DNA from 3 places in the Photobacterium damselae subsp. damselae genome. Region 3 is predicted to be linked to each of the others. Evidence: riboswitches for the same ligand, from Rfam matches in the RefSeq annotation. Region 3 holds a riboswitch; each other region holds the start of a gene.
What was found. Region 3 has a riboswitch for thiamine pyrophosphate ahead of thiB (thiamine ABC transporter substrate binding subunit). Riboswitches for the same ligand answer to the same signal wherever they lie in the genome.
Positions count from the first base shown of each region.

Region 1: another riboswitch for thiamine pyrophosphate. It lies ahead of thiC (phosphomethylpyrimidine synthase ThiC); the one in region 3 lies ahead of thiB (thiamine ABC transporter substrate binding subunit).
Region 2: another riboswitch for thiamine pyrophosphate. It lies ahead of thiD (bifunctional hydroxymethylpyrimidine kinase/phosphomethylpyrimidine kinase); the one in region 3 lies ahead of thiB (thiamine ABC transporter substrate binding subunit).

Region 1 covers NZ_CP146970.1:3,223,826-3,231,353, forward strand. Annotated here, with positions in the region: gene thiE (thiamine phosphate synthase) at 1-738, opposite strand, end outside; gene thiC (phosphomethylpyrimidine synthase ThiC) at 735-2,663, opposite strand; TPP riboswitch at 2,771-2,869, opposite strand; gene WAX86_RS14880 (universal stress protein) at 2,983-3,405, opposite strand; gene crcB (fluoride efflux transporter CrcB) at 3,624-4,007, shown strand; tRNA gene WAX86_RS14890 (tRNA-Pro) at 4,289-4,365, opposite strand; tRNA gene WAX86_RS14895 (tRNA-His) at 4,420-4,495, opposite strand; tRNA gene WAX86_RS14900 (tRNA-Pro) at 4,505-4,581, opposite strand; tRNA gene WAX86_RS14905 (tRNA-His) at 4,638-4,713, opposite strand; tRNA gene WAX86_RS14910 (tRNA-Arg) at 4,745-4,821, opposite strand; gene WAX86_RS14915 (cytochrome c5 family protein) at 5,100-5,510, shown strand; gene rep (DNA helicase Rep) at 5,588-7,528, opposite strand, start outside.
Region 2 covers NZ_CP146971.1:243,984-251,511, reverse strand. Annotated here, with positions in the region: gene WAX86_RS15875 (sulfatase-like hydrolase/transferase) at 1-755, opposite strand, end outside; gene WAX86_RS15870 (carboxymuconolactone decarboxylase family protein) at 952-1,500, opposite strand; gene WAX86_RS15865 (TetR/AcrR family transcriptional regulator) at 1,733-2,320, shown strand; TPP riboswitch at 2,419-2,518, shown strand; gene thiD (bifunctional hydroxymethylpyrimidine kinase/phosphomethylpyrimidine kinase) at 2,615-3,448, shown strand; gene WAX86_RS15855 (ABC transporter ATP-binding protein) at 3,458-4,225, shown strand; gene WAX86_RS15850 (ABC transporter permease) at 4,218-5,009, shown strand; gene WAX86_RS15845 (ABC transporter substrate-binding protein) at 5,045-5,992, shown strand; gene WAX86_RS15840 (TenA family protein) at 6,047-6,706, shown strand; gene WAX86_RS15835 (TrkA family potassium uptake protein) at 7,121-7,528, shown strand, end outside.
Region 3 covers NZ_CP146970.1:442,093-449,620, forward strand. Annotated here, with positions in the region: gene WAX86_RS02130 (PhoH family protein) at 188-1,564, shown strand; gene thiQ (thiamine ABC transporter ATP-binding protein) at 1,654-2,358, opposite strand; gene thiP (thiamine/thiamine pyrophosphate ABC transporter permease) at 2,351-4,006, opposite strand; gene thiB (thiamine ABC transporter substrate binding subunit) at 4,019-5,008, opposite strand; TPP riboswitch at 5,103-5,201, opposite strand; gene WAX86_RS02150 (DUF547 domain-containing protein) at 5,260-6,060, opposite strand; gene leuD (3-isopropylmalate dehydratase small subunit) at 6,122-6,724, opposite strand; gene leuC (3-isopropylmalate dehydratase large subunit) at 6,724-7,528, opposite strand, start outside.

The DNA of each region.
Region 1 (7,528 bases), 460 kb from region 3:
TTGTGCGGTTAAATCGGTCGTAGCAGACTCTTTAATTCGCAATTGAGCCGTTGTCACCCCGCACGAAAGCACCTTATCTATCCAAGTCGCACTATCGACCACAGCGTAAAGGGTAAAATCTTCTCGATTCACAGGCTCAAAACAGACCGGAGATGATTGCTCACCCAATAGCGTTAAAGCTTGCTCATGAGCACGAGTCACCACCCGAGGAAATAGTGTTAAGCAATCGGGCCAATGCAGTAGGCGATCTCTATCTTGGTCTAAATAGCGACGCGCATAAGCTCGGGCGAGCACACAAGCATCTTGTAATGGATAATCCAGTGCTAGAGCAGCAAGCAGCATTGCCCGATGCGGTTCATTAGCCCCAAGGTGATGACAAAAGGCCATTTCCACTTTGCCATTGTGATGCCAGAGGTCAACAAAGCCATCTGCTACAGGCAAGCCAGATACAACCAGTTGAGGTTCATTCAAGACTTTTTGTTTGATCTCATCTAACGATGGGTATGGTGCTAACCATTGATCCAATACCCGTAACAAAACATCACTGGATTGATCTTGATGGTGGGCATTAAATACAACTTGCCAATTCTGCTGGGCTGAACGAATAAAAACGGCTTCATGATCAACTAGCGAAACATCCACTTTTTCACCCAAACCAAACTGCTCAGCAGTCGCTAAAATTGGGTCGATATGCATTAATAGTGGCATTAAATTTTCAGATAGACGTAAAGCACTCATACATTTTCCTTTTTGACAGGGTGATATAACTCACTTCCTCTCGCCCGGAATTCATCGGCTTTTTGTTGCATGCCCTCAAGAGGATCGTCCAATACAGCAACAGTGATCTCTTGATCTTGAGTTAAGTTTGAGGCGTAGTCGCGAACTTCTTGCGAGATCTTCATCGAACAGAATTTCGGTCCGCACATCGAACAAAAGTGAGCAACTTTGCCCGATTCTTGCGGTAACGTCTCATCGTGATAAGCCTTTGCGGTATCGGGGTCAAGACTTAAATTAAATTGATCCTGCCAGCGGAACTCAAAACGTGCTTTAGATAACGCATTGTCACGAATTTGAGCCCCTGGATGCCCTTTCGCCAAATCAGCAGCATGGGCGCATAGTTTATAAGTGATCAATCCGGTTTTAACATCTTCTTTATTCGGTAAACCTAAATGCTCTTTAGGTGTGACATAACAGAGCATGGCGCATCCGTACCAACCAATCATCGCCGCACCAATACCTGAAGTTATATGATCATAGCCAGGAGCAATATCTGTGGTTAACGGCCCTAAGGTATAAAATGGTGCTTGATGGCAATGTGTCAGTTGTTCATCCATATTAGCTTTGATCATCTGCATCGGCACATGACCGGGCCCTTCAACCATCACTTGCACATCGTATTGCCAAGCAATCTTGGTCAGTTCACCCAGTGTTCTCAGCTCTGAAAATTGCGCTTCGTCATTAGCATCAGCTACCGAACCAGGCCGTAACCCATCACCAAGCGACAGAGACACATCGTATTGAGCACAAATCTGACAAATTTCCGAAAAATGGGTGTAGAGAAAATTTTCTTGATGATGAGCAAGACACCATTTAGCAATAATGGAACCACCTCTTGATACAATTCCGGTTACGCGCTGTGCCGTTAGTGGGACATAACGCAATAACACGCCAGCGTGGATAGTAAAGTAATCAACGCCTTGCTCAGCCTGTTCAATCAAGGTATCGCGCATAATTTCCCAAGTAAGGTTTTCTGCAATTCCATTTACTTTTTCTAAAGCCTGATACATGGGAACCGTCCCAATTGGAACTGGGCTATTGCGTAAAATCCATTCTCGGGTTTCATGAATATGGCGGCCAGTAGAAAGATCCATTACGGTATCCGCCCCCCATCGCGTCGCCCAAACCAGCTTCTCAACTTCTTCTTCAATCGATGAAGTGACCGAGGAGTTACCAATATTGGCATTTACTTTCACCAGAAAATTTCGCCCAATAATCATAGGTTCAGCTTCAGGGTGATTAATATTTGCCGGAATGATTGCTCGCCCTTGAGCCACCTCCTGTCGCACAAATTCAGCACTGATTTCGGTTGGAAGTGAAGCCCCAAATGACTGACCATCATGTTGCTGATTTAAAACTTGATCACGATATTGAGCCCGTCCCATATTCTCGCGCAAGGCAATATATTCCATCTCCGGCGTAATCACACCTTGCCTGGCATAATGCAGTTGAGTAACGCAACGATTGGTTTTGGCACGAAAGATAGGAGTTGTGTGATTAAATCTTAAATCGTCTAACAGGGGAGCATCTGCTCGTTGTTGAGCAAAAGCGGAACTTCGTTCAGTCAATTCTTCACAGTCTTGGCGCTCTGCAATCCAATTTGTTCGTAACTTAGGTAAGCCAGAATAGAGATCAATAATATGGTTGGGATCAGTATAAACGCCTGAAGTATCGTAAACCCGAATCGGTTGATTAGCTTGATATTCTGGATGTTCTCTACTGCCACCGATTAAACTATCTGCCAACGCGATTTCACGCATTGCAACCCGAATATCAGGGCGGTGTTTAGCTGAAATATAGATTTTTTGGGAGTTGGGATAAGGTGATACCGACAAAGTATCAATGAAATGTTTGGCATGTTGCCTAGCTTGCTTTCGATTCGACATAGCACTCTTTCCAAATGAATAAAGAAATGCTTATCGGACAAATGCAACAAGAGATACAGCGCCCCATTAACCACCAGCCACAACTGACAGTTTCAATAGCGCACAACAAATTATCTTCTCTTGTTCCCTTCGCAGGTATTAGCCTGATCAGGTTCAACGGATCCCGTTTATACGGTCTCAGCCACATGGCACTCCGACAAGTTGAGCATCAGTATAAGAAAGCTCAACTTGAGGTGCAAGGCTTGTGTTACGTTTATTTAACAAAATAAAAAGCGCCACCAAAAGGTAACGCTTGATAATAAAAAAGACTATGGATTGATTAACGACATGTCAGTACATCACACTCAAGATGTTTAGAAAGCTCGTCAGCTACATCACCAAAGATATGAAGAAAGGTTTTGTGATAACCAACAATAACCAGTTTTGCATCCACTTTCTTTGCCAGTTCAACCAAATGTTTCGCCACATCACCATCGGCAAGATACATTTCCCCTACCGGATATGGAGATTGCTTAGCAAGATCAGCCAACTGTTGCATTCGTTTAATTTCTAATGCGTTATGAACTTCATCGAGCTCTAACTCCACATCCATATAGCTTACATTGCCAATACCCGGCTCAACATAGGCTAAATGAAGCTCAGCATTATTTTGCTCTGCGATTACTGCTGCCTTAATCATCAGCTTATGAGCTTCTTTATCATCAGGATTTACCGCGAGCAAAATGGTTGGATATAGCGACATATCAGCCTCCAAATGGGGAATGTAAATGTTATGGTTATATTTAAGTGCTATAACTAGTTTATACTCAAGAAACTTAAGTATGTAACAATTATGCCGCTAACGATTAAACAAAGTGGCATACAATCAATGATTGCAAAAATAGCACGATAAACTACAACCATCAAAACGTGATCATGGTTATAGTATGCGTTTTCCAATTTATAAAAAATGAGATCCCCATGAGCCAATTTGTTTTACTCGGTTTTATCGCTCTTGGCGGTGCGTTTGGCGCCTGCTCCCGTTACTTAGTATCTGAGCTGTGCGTGGTACTGTTTGGCCGTGGCTTCCCATATGGAACATTAACTGTAAACATCGTCGGCTCCCTAATTATGGGTTTGCTGATGTCGGCATTAAATCAAGGAATGATTGAAGCTGCGCCATGGCGTCCAATCATAGGCCTTGGTTTCCTTGGAGCTTTAACAACTTTCTCAACCTTCTCAATGGATAACGTCGTTATGATTCAGCAAGGTGAGTTTGTTAAAGCCGGACTTAACATTATCCTCAACGTAGTGTTAAGTATCACCGCTTGTTATGTTGGCTACCAATTAATGATGAAGAGCTAAACTTATCATTACGAGTTAGCAAAACGCCTCGCCATTGCGGGGCGTTTTTGTATCTACTCAATGGGGTAAAAATGGAGCTAAAGATCGGCTTTACTCGGTTTTAGGCGAAAAAAAACCTCGCATTAAGCGAGGTTTCTTTATCGCAGTTGGTAAAGAACCAGATTCTGACGATCTGTGAACACCAACCAAAACCATGACATTGCTCGAAATACAAAGTGTACTTCTTTGCTTGGTTTTTAGATGTAAAAAAGCCTCGTTTTTCAACGAGGCTTTCTTAATAGTGGTCGGTGAAGAGGGATTCGAACCCCCGACCCTCTGGTCCCAAACCAGATGCGCTACCAAACTGCGCTATTCACCGACAATGTTTTAGGCTTTAAGCCAAGGTGCTTAGAACTGCTAAGAACCTAAATAATGGGGTGACCAACGAGGATCGAACTCGCGACAACCGGAATCACAATCCGGGACTCTACCAACTGAGCTATGGTCACCAATGTAAGTGGTCGGTGAAGAGGGATTCGAACCCCCGACCCTCTGGTCCCAAACCAGATGCGCTACCAAACTGCGCTATTCACCGAAAACTGTTTTTGAGCTTTCGCTCTGAAAAGCCGATAATATCAACTCTTCGTAATATGGGGTGGCTAACGAGGCTTGAACTCGCGACAACCGGAATCACAATCCGGGACTCTACCAACTGAGCTATAGCCACCAATGTTTTTTGCCAACTTTTATATTCCGGATGGCGCGCCCGAAAGGATTCGAACCTTCGACCTTTGGCTCCGGAGGCCAACGCTCTATCCAACTGAGCTACGGGCGCATGCCCTGTCGGCGGAGACGAATATTACGGATTAGCCCCCTCTTCGTCTAGTCTTTTTTTCATTTTTTTTTGCGTTCGGTGTATTTATAAACAAAAACTGATTGATTCGTATCATACAAATACAGCCCAGTTATTTCATCTCATTGGTAAATTTCTTATAATTACTTTATGTTTACAATTTAAACATTTATTTAAACTCATATAAATAGTCAATTCTAAGAATAATCCAAGTTGGTTAAATGCCATCTAAAAGCAAAACGATTACAAGGAAGTAAACCATGAGCTTAAAGCGATTTTCTTTATTCTCTGCCCTAACCATCCTTTTTACTGTCGGATCCGTTATTGCAGCAGATATGTCTAATGAAGCAATAGAACAACGAATCAAACCCGTTGGCTCTCTGTATCTAGAGGGAGATGCTCCTATCGTAAAAGTTGCGGCAGGTCCTCGTGGCGGAGAGCAGGTTTACAACACCTATTGTTCTGCTTGCCATACTAGTGGGGTAATGAATGCACCGAAAAAGGGTGATGCTGCAGATTGGAAAGATCGTCTAGCACAAGGCCAAGAAATTCTCGCAAAACATGCCATCGAAGGTTTCAATGCTATGCCAGCTAAAGGATCTTGTATGGACTGTAGTGACGAAGAGATCATTGCTGCTATTAACTATATGACCGAAGGATTAACGCAGTAATAAACAAAAAAACCACCGCACTATTGGCGGTGGTTTTAGAAATAACAAAATTAACGCGGTTTACCCGTGTTGTTAATTTAGTCTTTATTAAACATGGCTCGAATATTGGCAATATGCGCCTGACCGCGCTGCATACGCTCTTGAGCAGTAACAGGTTTCTTTTCTGTATCCCACTCCAGATCATCTTGTGGCAATTCATACAAGAAGCGACTTGGCTCAGGCTTAATCAGCTCACCATATTGACGGCGCTCTTTACACATGGTGAAAGTCAGTTCTCGTTGTGCTCGGGTGATGCCCACATAAGCGAGACGGCGCTCTTCTTCAATATTGTCTTCATCAATACTGGTTTGATGCGGCAAAATTCCCTCTTCAGAGCCAACAAGATAAACATAAGGGAACTCCAATCCCTTTGAGGCGTGCAATGTCATTAGCTGCACCTGATCTGCATTATCGTCATCTTCCCCACGCTCCATCATATCGCGCAAGGTCATACGCTGAACCACCTCTTTTAAACTGCGCTCTTGCTGGTCATAATTATCACCTTCAAGATCAGCTGTGATCCAACTATACAGATCAGAGACATTTTTCATGCGCATCTCAGCGGCTTTCGGACTGGCTGATGTCTCATACAACCAATCTTCATAATGAATATCCCGCACTAACTGACGCACAGCTGCAACCGTATCGCCACGCTCAGCATTATCTGCTAACTCAACCACCCAACGCGTAAATCGCTGCAAAGACTCTAAACCTCGACCAGACAAATGCTGTTCAAGACCCAGCTCAAAGCTTGCGGCAAATAAACTCTTGCCACGCATATTGGCGTAATTACCCAACTTTTCTAACGTTACCGGGCCAATTTCACGACGAGGCGTATTCACGATACGTAAAAAGGCGTTGTCATCATCTTGGTTGGTGAGCAACCGCAGATACGCCATAATATCTTTAATTTCTGCACGCGAGAAAAACGATGTGCCACCTGAGATCTTATACGGAATACGGTTTTGCATTAATGCTTTTTCAAACAAGCGGGACTGATGGTTGCCTCGATACAAAATGGCATAATCTTTATAAGCTGTGTTATTTAAAAAGCGATGGGCAATCAACTCACCAACCACTTTTTCAGCCTCATGCTCTTCATTTTTAGCCGTGATAACCTTGAGTAATGCCCCTTCTTCCAACTCTGAAAATAGCGTTTTCTCAAAGACGTGTGGATTATTGGCAATCAAGATATTCGCCGTACGTAAAATACGGCTGGTTGAGCGGTAGTTTTGCTCAAGTTTGATCACCTTAAGGCTTGGGAAATCTTTATTTAGCAAGGCTAAGTTTTCTGGCTGTGCACCACGCCATGAGTAGATAGACTGATCATCATCACCCACCACGGTAAATCGAGCGCGTTCTCCAACCAGAAGTTTTACAAAGATATATTGACTGGTGTTGGTATCTTGATATTCATCCACCAGCAAATAACGAATTTTATTTTGCCAGCGACTGCGCACTTCTTCATTGTCTCGCAGTAGTAATACAGGCATTAGAATCAGATCATCAAAATCTAACGCATTATAAGCTTTCATTTGACGCTGATAGAGATGGTAGCAGTGAGCAAATAGCTGATCTCGCTCTGAACGCGCGCGCGCTGCGGCATCGGCTGGAGACAGCATGTCATTTTTCCAATTTGAAATAGACGACAATAGCTGTTTCAAAAGATCTTTATCACCATCTAATTCATCTTCTGTCAGCTCTTTTAGTAACGCCATCTGATCTTGGTCATCAAACAGAGAAAAGTTCGCCTTAAGACCCAGCGCTTTGTATTCACGACGAATAATATTGAGACCTAAAGTGTGGAAGGTCGATACCATTAACCCTTTAGACTCTTGCTTACCTAAGGTTTGACCGACACGCTCTTTCATCTCACGCGCCGCTTTATTGGTAAAGGTTAAGGCAGCAATATTACGTGCTTTATAGTCACAATGCTGAACCAAATATGCAATTTTATTAGTGATCACTCGCGTCTTACC
Region 2 (7,528 bases), on a different replicon from region 3:
AACGGTTTCTCATAATGGCGTTGTAATCTTTCGACGGTCCAATCCGCAAAATATTCATCAGGCATCACACCACCATTAGGAATATCGTGACGATCTAATGCACCACTACATAAGCTAAACCCTCTAGTTCCGGGTCCATATTCTTGAGATTGAATAATTTGTCCACCACCGACAGGAAACGGATAATATTTATGGTCATCCACACCATAAGAGCCATAACCGTAACCATTTGCTTTTAAATGCTCATCACGCGGTCCAATAACATACAAGGGTATTTCCTCATCCCATTGCTCTTTGTGACGATAATCAGCAGTACCATGATGAGAAATCTTTCCCGAAGCCATGGTGTAATAGCCGTTATTTTTAAAATGTTGAGGTAATACAGGCGTTGAACCTAATACCTTTTCAGCGACAGGATCGAACGGCTTAATGCCCAACTCTTTATTGGTATAAAGACCCGTTGTTGTGGGCGCCATTCCAGTTAGTAGCGCTGTACGGGATGGTCCACAAACTGGGACCTGACAATGAGCATTTCGAAATGCGGTCGACCGTTTATACAGACGATCGAGATTTGGGGTTTTAACTTGCGGGTGAGCTCCTAATGCGCCAATCCAATCATTAAGATCGTCTACTGCTAAAAATAACATATTAGGATGTTGCGTGGAGTGCTCCGCTTGCACAAAACAGCTGGAGGTTGCTGTCACCGCACCGACAGCTGCAGTTGATTTTAAAAATTTTCTTCTTGAAAGTTCCATTTTCCAAACACCTTAAATCGAAATATTCTTTTTCACAAAGTAAAGAATTATGAAAGCACAAATTATACAAAATCGAAAAATCGCAATATAAATAACGATCACACTCTGTGCTTTACCTTTATTTTCTTTCGACTTAAAGAATAATGAAAGTGCAATCCGATTATAAACGAAATACCGAATTGCACTTTCTTTGGATTTATTTCGTCCAAGTAAATTTTTGGAACATAGGATCAACAGGCGTTTTGGCTACTCGATTAACGTAATTACTGATCACTTTTTGCGATAGGCCTAAAATGATTTCAAGAACTTGCTTATGCCCGTAACCCGCATCATAAAAAGCTTGTAACTCTTCATCCGACACATTGCCACGTTGACGAACCAGGCTCAACGTTAGATCTTTTAAGGCTTGAAGCTTAGGTGTTGGCATTACATCGTCATTTCGTAATGCTTCAATCAATACAGGATCGACTTTCATTGAATGAGCAATCAATGTATGAGCAGGAACACAATAGTGGCACTCGTGTTCCACATTAATAGTTTGCCAAACAACAGTGAGCTCTTCTTTATCAAACGAAGTTTCAGTAAATAGTTGGTGAAGTTCGGTATAAGCCTTAAGTAACTGCGGTGATTCAGCCAAAGTTGCAATCAAATTTGGGATACTTCCCATCGTTTTATGAGCATTGTTTAAGATAGCTTTTGTCGTTTCAGGTGCTGTTTCAATTGTGTGAATAGTAAAGACTTTCATTGTTCTTTCTCCATATAGTAGTTATTGCTATTAGCCTGTTGTTTGGCTTAATTAAACCTTACTTATTTTTGAACTATCGTTCAAGTTTAATTTTGAACAAATGTTCATCAATTAATGCAAGATTAAGATAATCTCCTGATTAAAAAGAGAAAAATTCTTTATTTTTTCTTACTTTACAGAAGATAATCTACCGACTAAAATTTTGAACAATTACTCAAAAAAGAACGATATTATGGCAAATACTCCAAAATTCGACCGCCAACAAGTGATCGAAAAAGCAACAAATTTGTATTGGCAAAAAGGCTTTCATGCAACGTCTATGCGTAATTTGCAAGACGCAATTGATATGAGGCCAGGGAGTATTTATGCCTCTTTTGGAAGTAAAGAAGGTCTATTTAAGCAAGCACTGCAACATTATCAGCAACAAGGTGTTATTGAGCTAAACCAATGTCTGGCCAATAGTGCATCTCCCCTTGCTGGACTAAAACGCTTTATCCAACAATTGGTACTTGAAACACCAAAGTCAGCACCAAGTGGTTTGTGCCTTCTCGCAAAAACAGTGGCAGAACTGACTTGTGATAACCAAGAGTTGTTAGATGAGGCATGTCGACTTCTGAATAAAATGGAAGCGGAGTTTGAAAAAGTCATTATTTCGGCTCAACAGCACGGCGAAATTACGAAAGAAAAAGACTCTGCAGAGCTAGCTCGTTATGTACAAGTACAAATTGCAGGGCTACGAACTTACGCTAAAACGCATCCAAACAGTGGAGCGATATCTACAATGATCGATGATATTTTTGCTCACTATCCATTTGTTTAATATCAAAATATTTTTAGTATGTTTAGCCAAGTCACTATTTTATAAAATAAATTTTACTAGAAAGTCGTGACAAGATAGTTATTCTTGATTAGGATAAATAACGTTAGTCGGGGGGCCTTTAGGCTGAGATCACATAAGTGGGACCCGTTGAACCTGAACCAGTTAATACTGGCGTAGTGGAACTAACGGATACCCAATCTTTCACCTTCGATGTATCTATAGAAATTACCTCTCAATACATCTTAGTGTCTCTTTGTGTAACTGCAGTTATCTCTACGCCATGTGGAGATCATGATGAATAATCAAGCAGTACCATCTAAAACCCCAATTACATTAACAATTGCAGGATCGGATAGTGGCGGCGGCGCTGGTATTCAAGCTGATATTAAAGCGATCTCTGCTACGGGTGGCTATGCCTGCTCTGTAATTACCGCTCTTACAGCGCAAAACACCCAAGGTGTCCACAGTATCTACTCCATTCCTGCCAATTTTGTTGCCGAACAACTTGATGCTGTTTTCCAAGATTTGGATGTAAAAGCGGTTAAAATTGGGATGCTAAGTGACAGCAATATTATTTCAATCATTGCCCATAAACTACGTCAATACCAGCCTAAATATCTAGTGGTTGATCCAGTTATGGTCGCAACCAGTGGCGATCTATTATTAGAACATAACGCCATCTCTACATTAAAAGAGCAGCTACTCCCACTGGCTGATGTGATCACCCCAAACCTTCCTGAAGCGGCTGCATTATTAGATTGTGCTCAACCTAAAACAGAAGAAGACATGGAAGCCATGATCGAGCAATTACGCCAACTGGGGGCTCATTCTGTTTTACTTAAAGGTGGACATCTTGACAATACAACCAATAGTACTGACCTCTTAATTCTTCCACATGATGTGCTTCGATTTACAACGCCACGTATTGATACACAAAATACCCATGGAACAGGCTGCACTCTCTCTGCTGCCATTGCTTCTTATCTAGCCCAAGGATATTCGTTAACAGAAGCAGTAAAAGCCGCTAAACACTATATCAGCAATGCGATTGCTCACGCTGATGAACTGCAGATCGGATCGGGGCATGGTCCGGTGCATCACTTTTTTAACCTAGCCAACAATAAGTAAGGTAACCTCATGGCGATCCTACTTACCTGCCACTCTCTTACTTACCCTAATGCCTCTATGGCAACGCTAAGCAATGTATCTTTACAACTACAAGCCAAGCAGTGGACATGTCTGCTTGGCAAAAGTGGCAGTGGCAAATCTACCTTGCTACGGCTTTTAGCAAATCTGTTACCCGATGATGTACAATTTATTGGCAATATTCAGACCGAACACGATGAAAATATCCACCAGCATATTGCTTACATGGCCCAACAAGATTTGCTTCTACCTTGGCTGAACGTGATTGACAATGTTTGCTTGAGTTATCAATTTGGCTCTCAAAAATGTCAGTCAGAACATAAACCCTACAATGAGAAAAAATCCGTTTATCAGCAAGCGATGACATTACTCGATAAAGTGGGATTAAGACACTACGCCGACCATATGCCCCAGCAGTTATCTGGAGGTATGAAGCAGCGCGTTGCCCTAGCCCGTACTCTCATGCAAGACAAGCCGATCGTATTAATGGATGAGCCATTTTCAGCATTAGATGCTGTAACTCGCTATAAGCTACAAAATCTAGCCGTTGAATTGCTACAAGAGAAAACCGTCGTTCTTATTACCCACGACCCACAAGAAGCACTCAGATTAGGCGAGCAGATCATTATGCTCACAGGTACACCGGCATCCCTACGCCAATTAAAGACCCCTAATAGCCCAATCCCACGTCAGCTTGATAACGAATTTGCGCAATATCAGCAGGAGATACTGTCAAATTTGGAGGCAGAATATGTCTGAGATCTCCCCGGTAGAGTTAAATAAACGCAAAATTTTAACTCCTGCTTATTTACAGTCCTATATCAGAGTCGTTGTTACTCTAGGTCTACTGCTTTGTCTATGGCAAGGAAGCATTTGGCTGTTCTCTCTGCCTAGCTTTATTTTACCATCCCCAATTGCAGTGCTAGACCGACTCTACTATCGCCATGATGTGTTATTGCATCATACCTGGATAACGGGTTGCGAAATCATACTGGGATTAGCTCTAGGTTTACTGATGGGCTTATTCTTCGCTTTACTGATGTTGCTTTTTGCTCCAGTAAAACGTTGGCTACTTCCAATATTGATTGCCAGTCAAGCCATTCCTGTCTTTGCTATTGCGCCCATTTTAATGCTGTGGCTGGGATATGGAATGGCATCCAAAATTGTGATGGCAGGATTAATTATTTTCTTCCCTGTCACCACCTGCTGCTTTGACGGACTACGCCATACTCCTCAAGGCTATCTCGATCTTGCTAAAACCATGGGCGCAACACCGTGGCAATTGCTGAAAACCATCCGTTTACCTGCGGCCTTACCTGCTCTTGCTTCTGGCATTCGAGTCGCCGTTGTTATTGCGCCGATAGGTGCCGTGGTTGGTGAGTGGGTAGGCTCAAGTGAAGGTCTTGGCTATCTCATGTTACAAGCCAATGCTCGGATGATGATCGATGAAATGTTTGCAGCTCTGACCATCTTAGCGTTGCTTTCCATCTCTCTGTACTACTTAACCGATAAGTTATTAAAAAAACTGATCCCATGGCAATAACCCCCAGATATCACAACATTGATTCAAGGAATATGATGAAAACAGCTACAAAAACAGCCTTAACGATTGTGTTAACCGCATCCAGCTTTAATCTATGGGCTGCACAAGAGCAGAGTATCTCATTAATGCTCGACTGGTTTGTCAATCCAAATCATGGCCCAATCATTATCGCCCAAGAGCAAGGATTATTTGCAAAAGAAGGACTTAAAGTAACGATTCAAGAGCCCGCCGATCCAAGTGTTCCTGCAAAACTGGTTGCAGCGAATAAAGTCGATTTGGCCATCAGCTATCAGACCAGTTTAACCACAGATGTCGCAGCGGGTTTACCCTTAATTCGTTCGGCAACTTTAATCGCAACGCCTCTTAACACCTTAATGACTTTAGATAATGGCAAAATCAAATCCATCGCCGATCTAAAAGGCAAAAAAATCGGAATTGCTGTTGCAGGAAATGAAGAAGCCACACTTGGCACCATGCTAAAAACGGCAGGTATAAACTACAAAGATGTACAGATCATTAATGTTGGCTGGGCGCTTTCCTCATCTTTAGCATCGGGGAAAGTGGATGCGATTTGGGGTGGTTTACGCAATTTTGAGACAAACCAATTAGCGCTTGAAGGTTATAAGGCGAAGGCCTACTACCCAGAAGAATATGGCGTCCCCTCCTATGATGAACTGGTGATTGTCGCAAACAAAAACCATTACAACAAAGCTACCATCAAAAAATTTAATCATGCCTTAGAGCTTGCGACTCAATATATCGTCAATCACCCCGATCAAGCTTGGCAAACATTTATCAAATACAACCCAGATACCCTAAATAATGAACTAAATCATCGAGCTTGGAACGATACCATTGCTCGTTTTGCCCTTCGACCATCAGCTGTTGATTTAGAACGTTATAACAAACTCGCTAGCTTTATGTATCAACACCATATTATTAACAATGAGCCAAAGGCAAAAGATTACGTACCCGCGTTGTAACAGCACAACCGTTGAACACAATCATCGCTTTTATTTATGATCGGAATGCACTCTATGAATTACCAAGATCTTATTACTGCATGCCAACAAGATTGGAATTGCTATACCCAGCATAATTTTGTTACACAACTGGCAGCAGGTACTTTGCCTCACCAAGCCTATTTGCACTATTTAAAACAAGATTTTCTGTTTCTAAAACATTACGCCAGAGCCTATGCCTTAGCCATTTATAAAGCAGATAACGTAGCCAATATGAAACAAACGCTTCCAGGATTACAAGCTTTAATCGAACATGAAATGGATCACCATGTGAGCTACTGCGGGCAATGGGGATTAACAGCTTCAACGATGGAAGACGAACCAGAAGATGTTGGGACTGTGGCTTATACTCGATATGTACTTGAAACTGGGCTAAGTGGGGATTTAATCGATCTGTTTGTTGCCCTAGCTCCGTGTGCAATTGGCTATGCCGAAATTGGTGAACACCTTATGTCTTCCCCAACCACCAATAAAACTCATAATCCTTATTTAAGCTGGATTGAACTCTATGGTGGTGCAGACTTTCAGCAAGGAGGCAGTAAGAGCCGACAGAGACTGAATGACCAATTAAAAGATATTACGCTCGATAGTCCCAAAGGCCAACGTCTATGCCAAATATTTAAAACTGCCACTCGAATGGAAGTTGGGTTTTGGCAACAAGCACTCGATCTATAATCTTAAGAGCCAACACACATGCTGTTGGCTCTAATATTCCAACCAACCTCTTTTCCTATTCAGTAAATATTTGTCTACTGAGACCCCATCCATTGCTGCATTATTGAAGAATAAATCAGCAACACAGACCTAGATGTAATAATTTGTGACAGATTTGACAACTTTTTGACGAACTTCCATTCTGATTATGCAAACTGTTCATTTTGTGCTTGAATTCAATGTATTGACAATCTAATGATGTTAACCACTGTTTTATTGCTAACATGAAAACTGTGATCTACGTCTTGATCTTGAATTCATTGACAATTGGGAGCACTATTTCACACTTGCGTATAAAACCTCAAGCTGTGCGTCCCATTGAGCACACAAAACATAAAAGAAGATAAGAAAATGTTTCACCTTTGGGGAAAGACCATGAGTCCAGAAGATAAGCAGTTTGCAATTGTTGGCCTAGGCCGTTTTGGTATGTCACTTTGCAAAGAATTAAGCGCGCAAGGTGCTCAGGTACTCGCGGTAGACTTAAACGAAGCCTGCGTTAAAAAAGCGGCAGATATCGCTACACAAGCCGTAGTCGCTGACTGTTCTAACGATGAAACTGTCGCAGAGTTAAAACTTGATGACTACGATATCGTCATGGTCTCTATTGGCGAAGACGTTAATGCCAGCATCCTGACCACTCTGGTACTCAAAGAAGCTGGAGTTAAAGCGGTTTGGGTTAAAGCAAAAGATGATCATCACGCCAAAATTTTAAGCAAAATTGGAGCAGACCGTATTATTCGTCCAGAACGAGATATGGGAATGCGTATTGCTCGTAACATGTTA
Region 3 (7,528 bases):
GGACTCAAGATCACGATGTAAGTCAGCTTTTTTAGTGATATCGCCAAGCATCTTGGCCTCTTAGAAGAATCTGCCCTTTGTCATACCCGCGTCATATTACAACGGCATTAATAATTAAGGAGTTCAATCAAAAAGGAACAACAATTGCAGGACATAAATTGAGTTCTGCAGCTATCAAGGAGGCTATATGGATGGCAGCACAAGGAAACTCTTTGTTTTAGATACCAATATACTGTTACATGAACCTCTCGCTATTTACTCATTTCAAGAACACGATGTGATTGTTCCGATGACAGTGCTTGAAGAGCTCGATCGGATTAAAGATTCTAAACGCGATGTCTCTCGTGATGCTCGAGTGGCTATTCGAGCTTTAGAAGATATCTTTCATGATGCAACCCCTGAACAAATCTCTGCGGGTGTTCCGCTGCAATCTCAGAACGAGACTGGTGGCACTATTGCTATTTTTGCTGACTATGAAGTCAAAGAAACGGTACATGCTTTTAGTGACAAGATGGGGGATAACCGTATCTTAAATAGCGTGTTATTTTTGCAGCAGAAGTTTGCCCCTCGTGATGTGGTATTGGTGACTAAAGACATCAATATGCGGTTGCGAGCCAAAGGAGCGGGGGTCTATTTTGTTGATGATTACCGAACCGATCAGCTCATTGACGATGTCGCTTTATTAAGTAAAGGCTTTTATCGCTTTGACGGTTCTTTTTGGGCGGGTGTTGCGCAATGTGATTCTGAAAAGCGTGGTATGAGTACCTGTCACACTTTACCTAAACATTTGTTTGAAAATCCCTATCCAAACCAATACCTCATTGATGAGTCGCAAGATTTTGCTGCTCGAATCCAAGAGATTGATGCTGAAACTATTACGGTAAAAGATCTAGGGTTTGAACGTTTGATGCATCGACAAGCGTGGGGTATTTCACCTAAAAATATCTATCAGGCGATGGCGCTTGATGCCATGTTAGATCCTAAGATTGATCTGGTAATACTCACAGGACCTGCTGGGTGTGGTAAAACCATTTTGGCCATGGCGGCGGCTCTTGAGCAAGTTATTGAAAAAGGGATGTACGATAAGATACTGGTGACACGAAATACCCCTGAAATTGCCGAATCAATTGGTTTTTTGCCCGGCAGTGAAGAAGAGAAAATGTTGCCATGGCTTGGTGCGGTAACCGATACTTTGGAAGCTTTGCATAAGCATGATGTATGTACCGATGGCTCAATGAAATACATTGTTGATAAAGCCAATATTCAATTTAAATCAATTAACTTTATGCGTGGGCGCTCCATTCAAAATGCATTTGTGTTGTTAGATGAGTGCCAGAATTTAACCGCTTCCCAAATTAAAACCATTATTACTCGCTGCGGCGAGGGAACCAAAATTGTCTGCTCGGGTAACCTTGCGCAAATTGACTCCAATTACCTCTCACCAGTTACTTCTGGCTTAACCTATATTGTTGAGCGTTTTAAGAATTTTGAAGGAAGTGCCAATATTTACCTCAATGGCGTTGTGCGTAGTCGCTTGGCCGAATTTGCTGAAGAAAACCTGTAGTATTTATTGTTCGTTATGATAAAGAGGGGCTTTGAGTGCCCCTCTATTTTTTTGTTTTTACTATAAGATGAAGAATATGGCACCGGACATTAATCAAGCCCGAGGTAGCGCTGTAGTTCAGGATGAGCGGGGGCGTGAAAAAGCGCTTGAGTTGAACCAAATTCCACTACTTCACCTCCTGAGACAAAAGCACATTTATCACTGATTAGTAATGCATCATCTGGATTGTGGGTGATCATTAACACCGTAATATGCTGCTCTTTAGCGAGCTGTTTCACTTGATTGAGCATCTCTTGGCGCAATATCGGATCTAAAGCCGAAAAGGGTTCATCAAGTAACAATAAAGGACGTTGTCGAGCTAAGCATCGAGCTAAGGCTACTCGCTGTTTTTGGCCGCCTGAAAGTGATGGCGGGAGTCGGTCCAAGAAAGAGTCAAGGCCTACTTGAGCGGCCACTTGAGTAATAGTATCTCGCTGGGCATCAGAGAGGTGCAACTTACCATTAAGACCTAATCCGATATTGGCAAATACGGTTAAATGTGGAAACAAATTGTGTTCTTGAAACAAAATGGAAAGTGGTCGTTGGGCTGGTTTAAGTTGATTGAGCACTTGTCCATTAAACATTATCTGGCCGCTTTGTGGAATTAAAAAACCACTGATTAGGGCCATAAGAGTACTTTTACCTGCACCACTGGGGCCCAAAATAGCCACAATCTCACCATCTTGAGCCTGTAGATTGAACATCATCGTTTCACCGTTTTCGTAATGATAACGAACTTGCTCTAATTTAAGCATGAGATGATCCTTTGGTTGATCCTACCTTATGAGAGGCGGTTGTTGTGGTGTTTATGGCGTTATGATTGGGTTTTAATATGCCTTCGATGATGCTAAAAACCCCAAAGCTTAATAGCAAAAGAATAAGTGCCGCGACACTGGCTGCTGCCATCTGGTAACTGCCCATGAGCTGGAATAAGTACAAGGGCAGTGTTTGAAAATCTTGACTGCCAAATAGAGAAATAGCGCCAAGATCGCCCAAAGATAGCACAAAGCTAATTGCGACCGCTTGGGCTATTGGATAACGAAGTAATCGCCATTCAACCCAGTAGAGACGCGAGAGGCCACTCATATTTAAACTGCAACATAATTGATTATATTGTTGGGCAACATGCAGCATTGGTTGGCTTAACGTCTTGATAATATAGGGTAGAGCCATCAAAGCATTGACCAAGGTGACAACCCAAAATGCGGCGCCATAGGCATCGGTATAGTTACGCAATAATAAGAAAATACCCGTACTAAGTACTAATCCCGGAGTGAGTAAGATAATGGTTCCAAGCATTTCAATTGTATTGGCAGACCATAAACGGGAGCTAAGACGCCAGTAACGGCTCGTTAGGATAATGGCAACAGCGAATACGAAAGCGATCACACTGGCACAACTGGCAATGGTTAAAGAATTTTTGATTGCCTGCCAAAGTTCGGCTTGTTGCAGTAAGTGCCAAAACTCGTGATTAAGCCCTGCCACAATGACGGCAACAAAAGGTGGTATCACCAGCAGTAAAGAGGCGCCAATCCACAATCCATCCCACCATTTTGCCAAGGTGCCATTTTCAAATTGAGGCTGTACTTTATTTTGGCCACTTTCAATTGCAATCGGCTGGCTAAAATAATGACTCAGAAGTACTAAACCAGAGCAAAGAACAATTTGCCATAGTGCTAAAATTGCACCGGTAGCTAAATCAAAGTCATAACGAAGCGCTTGATAGATAGCCAGCTCAATCGTGGTTGCTTTAGGACCGCCTCCCAGAGACATGATAACGGCAAAGCTGGTAAAGCAAAGCATAAAGACTAAACCTACAACATGGGGAAGTTGCTGTTTTAGTCGAGGCCAAGCAACAAAACGAAATTTGCTCCACCCTGTAATACCAAGATGGGCTGCAAGCTGGTGGTGCTCAATTGGAATACTTTCTAAACTCTGTAATAACAAGCGTACAGATAGGGGCAAATTTAGAAATACATGGGCCAGTAAGATCCCTCTCAAACCATAAATATTAGGAGCAGGCACTCCAAAGTGTTGCATCCATTGAGATATGATCCCCCCTTTACCATATATCGCAAGTAGACCAAATACGGCAATCAATACTGGCAATACCAAAGTCATCGCGAACAGTTTTAGCACTAAGGCTCGCCCGATAAATTGGCGACGAGAAAAAGCATACGCAATCGCAATAGCTGGGATCACACTGAGTAATGTTGAGTACAGAGCTTGTTTAAAGCTAAAGGCAGTAACATGACGTAAATAAGGATCGGTCCAAATAACCGTAATAGAGAGATCTTTAGCTTGTGAGATGAGAGCGAATAAGGCCCCCATTACAACGGCCATAATAAGCCCAGAGCTGATAACTCCGGGCCAAGTTGTAGAAGAAAAACGCGAACTATTCAATTGAAAAACCAATTATTGGGTTAGTGCTTGCTGCCATTCACGAATCCAACTGCGACGCTCTTGAGCTATCTTTTCTGGGCTGAATTCCAGTGCTTTGGTTGGAATGGTTAATTGATCAAATCCCTTTGGTAGTGGCTCTGAAATCACAGGGTACATCCAGTTTCCCGTTGCCATTAAAGATTGAAAAGGCTTAGTTAAGATAAACTGCATAAATTCATCGGCCAACTTAGGATGAGTGCTGTTTTTTAATTTAGCGGCGACCTCGACCTGCATATAGTGGCCTTCTTTAAAGTCTGCGGCTCGGTATTGCTGCTTGTTTTCTTCAATAATATGGTAGGCCGGAGAGGTGGTATAAGAGAGCACCATATCCGCTTCACCTTGCAAAAACATATTATAAGCTTCCGACCAACCTTTAGTCACAGTAACCGTATGCTTTGCAAGAGCTTGCCATGCTTGAGGTGCTTTATCGCCATAGACAGATTTGATCCACAGCATTAAGCCTTGCCCTGGTGTTGAGGTGCGAGGATCTTGGTAGATCACACTGATAGATTGATCATGAATCAATTGATCTAAGCTGCTTGGTACTTGTTTTAGCTTATTACTGTTATAGACAAAGGCAAAATAACCGTAATCGTAAGGAACAAAAATAGGGTCATGCCAGCCATTAGGGATATTAACTTTGCTAGTATCTACGCCACTTGGTGCTAAAAGACCGGTTTTTTTTGCTTCTTCAATTAGGTTGTTATCTAAACCCAATAAGACATCAGCCTTGGTTCGGCTACCTTCTAAGCGCACGCGATTTAAGATGGATACACCGTCATCTAAAGCAACGAAATTAAGATTACAGCCACACTCTTGTTCAAAAGCGCGTTTGACCTTAGGCCCTGGCCCCCAGTCAGCGGCAAATGAGCTGTAAGTGTAGACGGTTAATGTGGGTTTATCCTGAGCCATTACCGATGCCGATAATAACGTCAGTCCCAATAGAGGGAGTATTTTTTTCACTATGCGCTCCTGTGTCAGGCATCCTGCAGTGACAGTAAAAATGAGAGCGGCACAGGTTGGGAAGCTAGCTTAAGCATGATAAGAGTAATACTTAACTAGAGGGGCTTCTCAATTCCTACGCCAGCATGATCTGGTTCAGGTTCGATGGGTTCTGATTACTCAATCTCAGCCAAAGGCACCCCATGAGAACGGCCATATTGTAAAACGGTGGTTTGTGACAGGCTAGTGATTTTATCTAAGCTTTAGATTTGCTAGCGCTTTAATTCATTTAATTGCCAGTTATAGTCAAAACGCACCTTATCTAAACTCACAGGCTGTTTGCGATAATGGTTAATATGAGCATTGAGCTCAGATTGCGAGCCAAAATCACTGCTGTACCAATCATAAATAGATGAGAGTTGAATTTGGTTGTTGTTAGCATTAATGACATCGACACCTTTGGTGCTATTAATAAACCGAGTTGCTGCTTGATCCAGTAGGGTTTGACTGTTGCTTGCTGTAAGTGCAGTTGGCATTAAATCAGGGCAGCCTAAACTGGCACAATTGACAACATAATGAATGCGTTTATCTTGCCAGATAGGGCGCAAAATTCGATGTTCGATATCATTTAACGTCAATGACTTACCATTTATGGTTAACAATTTTTCATCCCATGGACCAAAACTAAATAGCCCACCTAATTTGGTAATAGAAGCTATCGGATAGTTTTGTAAGATGAGATCAACCGTTGCCGCATTATAGAGATTAACCCAGTAGGCAAATTGTTCGTTACGGTTTAGTTTCCGAGGATCGATTGCTGTTAATCCTTGAATATATTGTTGCAGTTGTTGGCGGCTTTGTTGCGTGACAAGACGGTAATTAAAATAGGTTTGATGAGGTGTTACTGTTACATATCGTGTTAGCAATTGTTGCCAGGCTTGATGGTCTATAGTCTGCTGGCTAGTGGCATTATTGGTTTGCCAGTATGGCCACAATTGCGCTTTAGGTGCAGCCCAAATCCCAGAACTGAAACAGGCGCTGATAAGGGTAAATATAATAAGCCAAGATCGCATAGTAAACTCCAATAAACCGTTATTTTAGTATACGACCTTAGCTTGAATAAGATCCTTTCAGTTAAACCAAAAATGATGGAATCTGTTGCTCAAATTCACTAATTTTCGCTTCATGCTGTAAGGTAAGTCCAATATTGTCTAAGCCGTTAAGTAAGCAGTAACGACGAAACTCATCAATCTCAAAAGGATAGGTTTGGCCGTTGGCACTGACTTGTTGATTTTGTAAATCGACGGTAATGGTAGCGCCTTCATTGTGATGTACAAAATTAAAGAGTTCATCGACTTGTTGCTCTGTCAAACGTACAGGAACCATTTGATTATTAATGGTATTACCGTAAAAAATATCAGCAAAGCTTGGCGCTATAATCACTTTAATACCATAATCATCCAGAGCCCAAGGTGCATGTTCACGAGAGGATCCACAACCAAAGTTTTCTCGTGCTAATAAAATGCTTGCACCTTGATAGCGCGGAAAATTCAGGACAAAGTCGGGGTTGGGTACTTGACCATCATCATCCAAAAAACGCCAGTCATGAAAGAGATGCTGTCCAAATCCAGTCCGGGTTACTTTTTGTAAAAACTGTTTTGGAATGATGGCATCGGTATCGACATTGGCCGCATCTAAAGCAACGACGATACCTGTATGTTGTTGAAATCCAGCCATTAGCAAACTCCTTCTGTTGGTTGGGCCTCAAGGGTACGAATATCGACAAAATGCCCGGTACAGGCTGCTGCTGCGGCCATTGCAGGGCTAACTAAGTGAGTTCTACCTTCTCGGCCTTGGCGACCTTCAAAATTACGGTTACTGGTTGAGGCACAGCGCTCTTTTGGGCCTAAACGGTCGTTATTCATCGCTAAACACATAGAGCAACCCGGTAAGCGCCACTCAAACCCGGCACTGATTAAGATTTTATCTAAGCCTTCTTGCTCTGCTTGTGCTTTAACTTGTTCAGAACCTGGTACAACGAGAGCTTGAACATGGGAGGCAACATGACGGCCTTTAGCAATAGCGGCGGCTGCTCGAATATCTTCAATCCGTGAGTTTGTACAAGAACCAATAAATACTTTATCAATTGTGATATCGCTAAGGGCTTGGCCAGGCGTAAGTCCCATATAATTAAGCGCTTTAATCGCCGATGCTTGCTCAATGGGATCGCTAATTAATGCGGGATCAGGAATTGGCTCATCAATAGCAATGACTTGACCTGGGTTAGTTCCCCATGTCACTTGCGGTTTAATATCGGCACCGTTTAGTGTCACAACCGCATCAAATTGGGCATCTGGATCACTGGTTAAGGTTGACCAATAGCGAATAGCTTGCTCTAGCTGTTCATCTTTTGGCGCAAATTTGCGGTCTTTAATATAAGCAAAAGTGGTCTCATCGGGAGCAATTAATCCTGCTTTTGCACCCAATTCAATTGCCATATTACACACAGTCATGCGTCCTTCCATTGAAAGGTCGGTAATG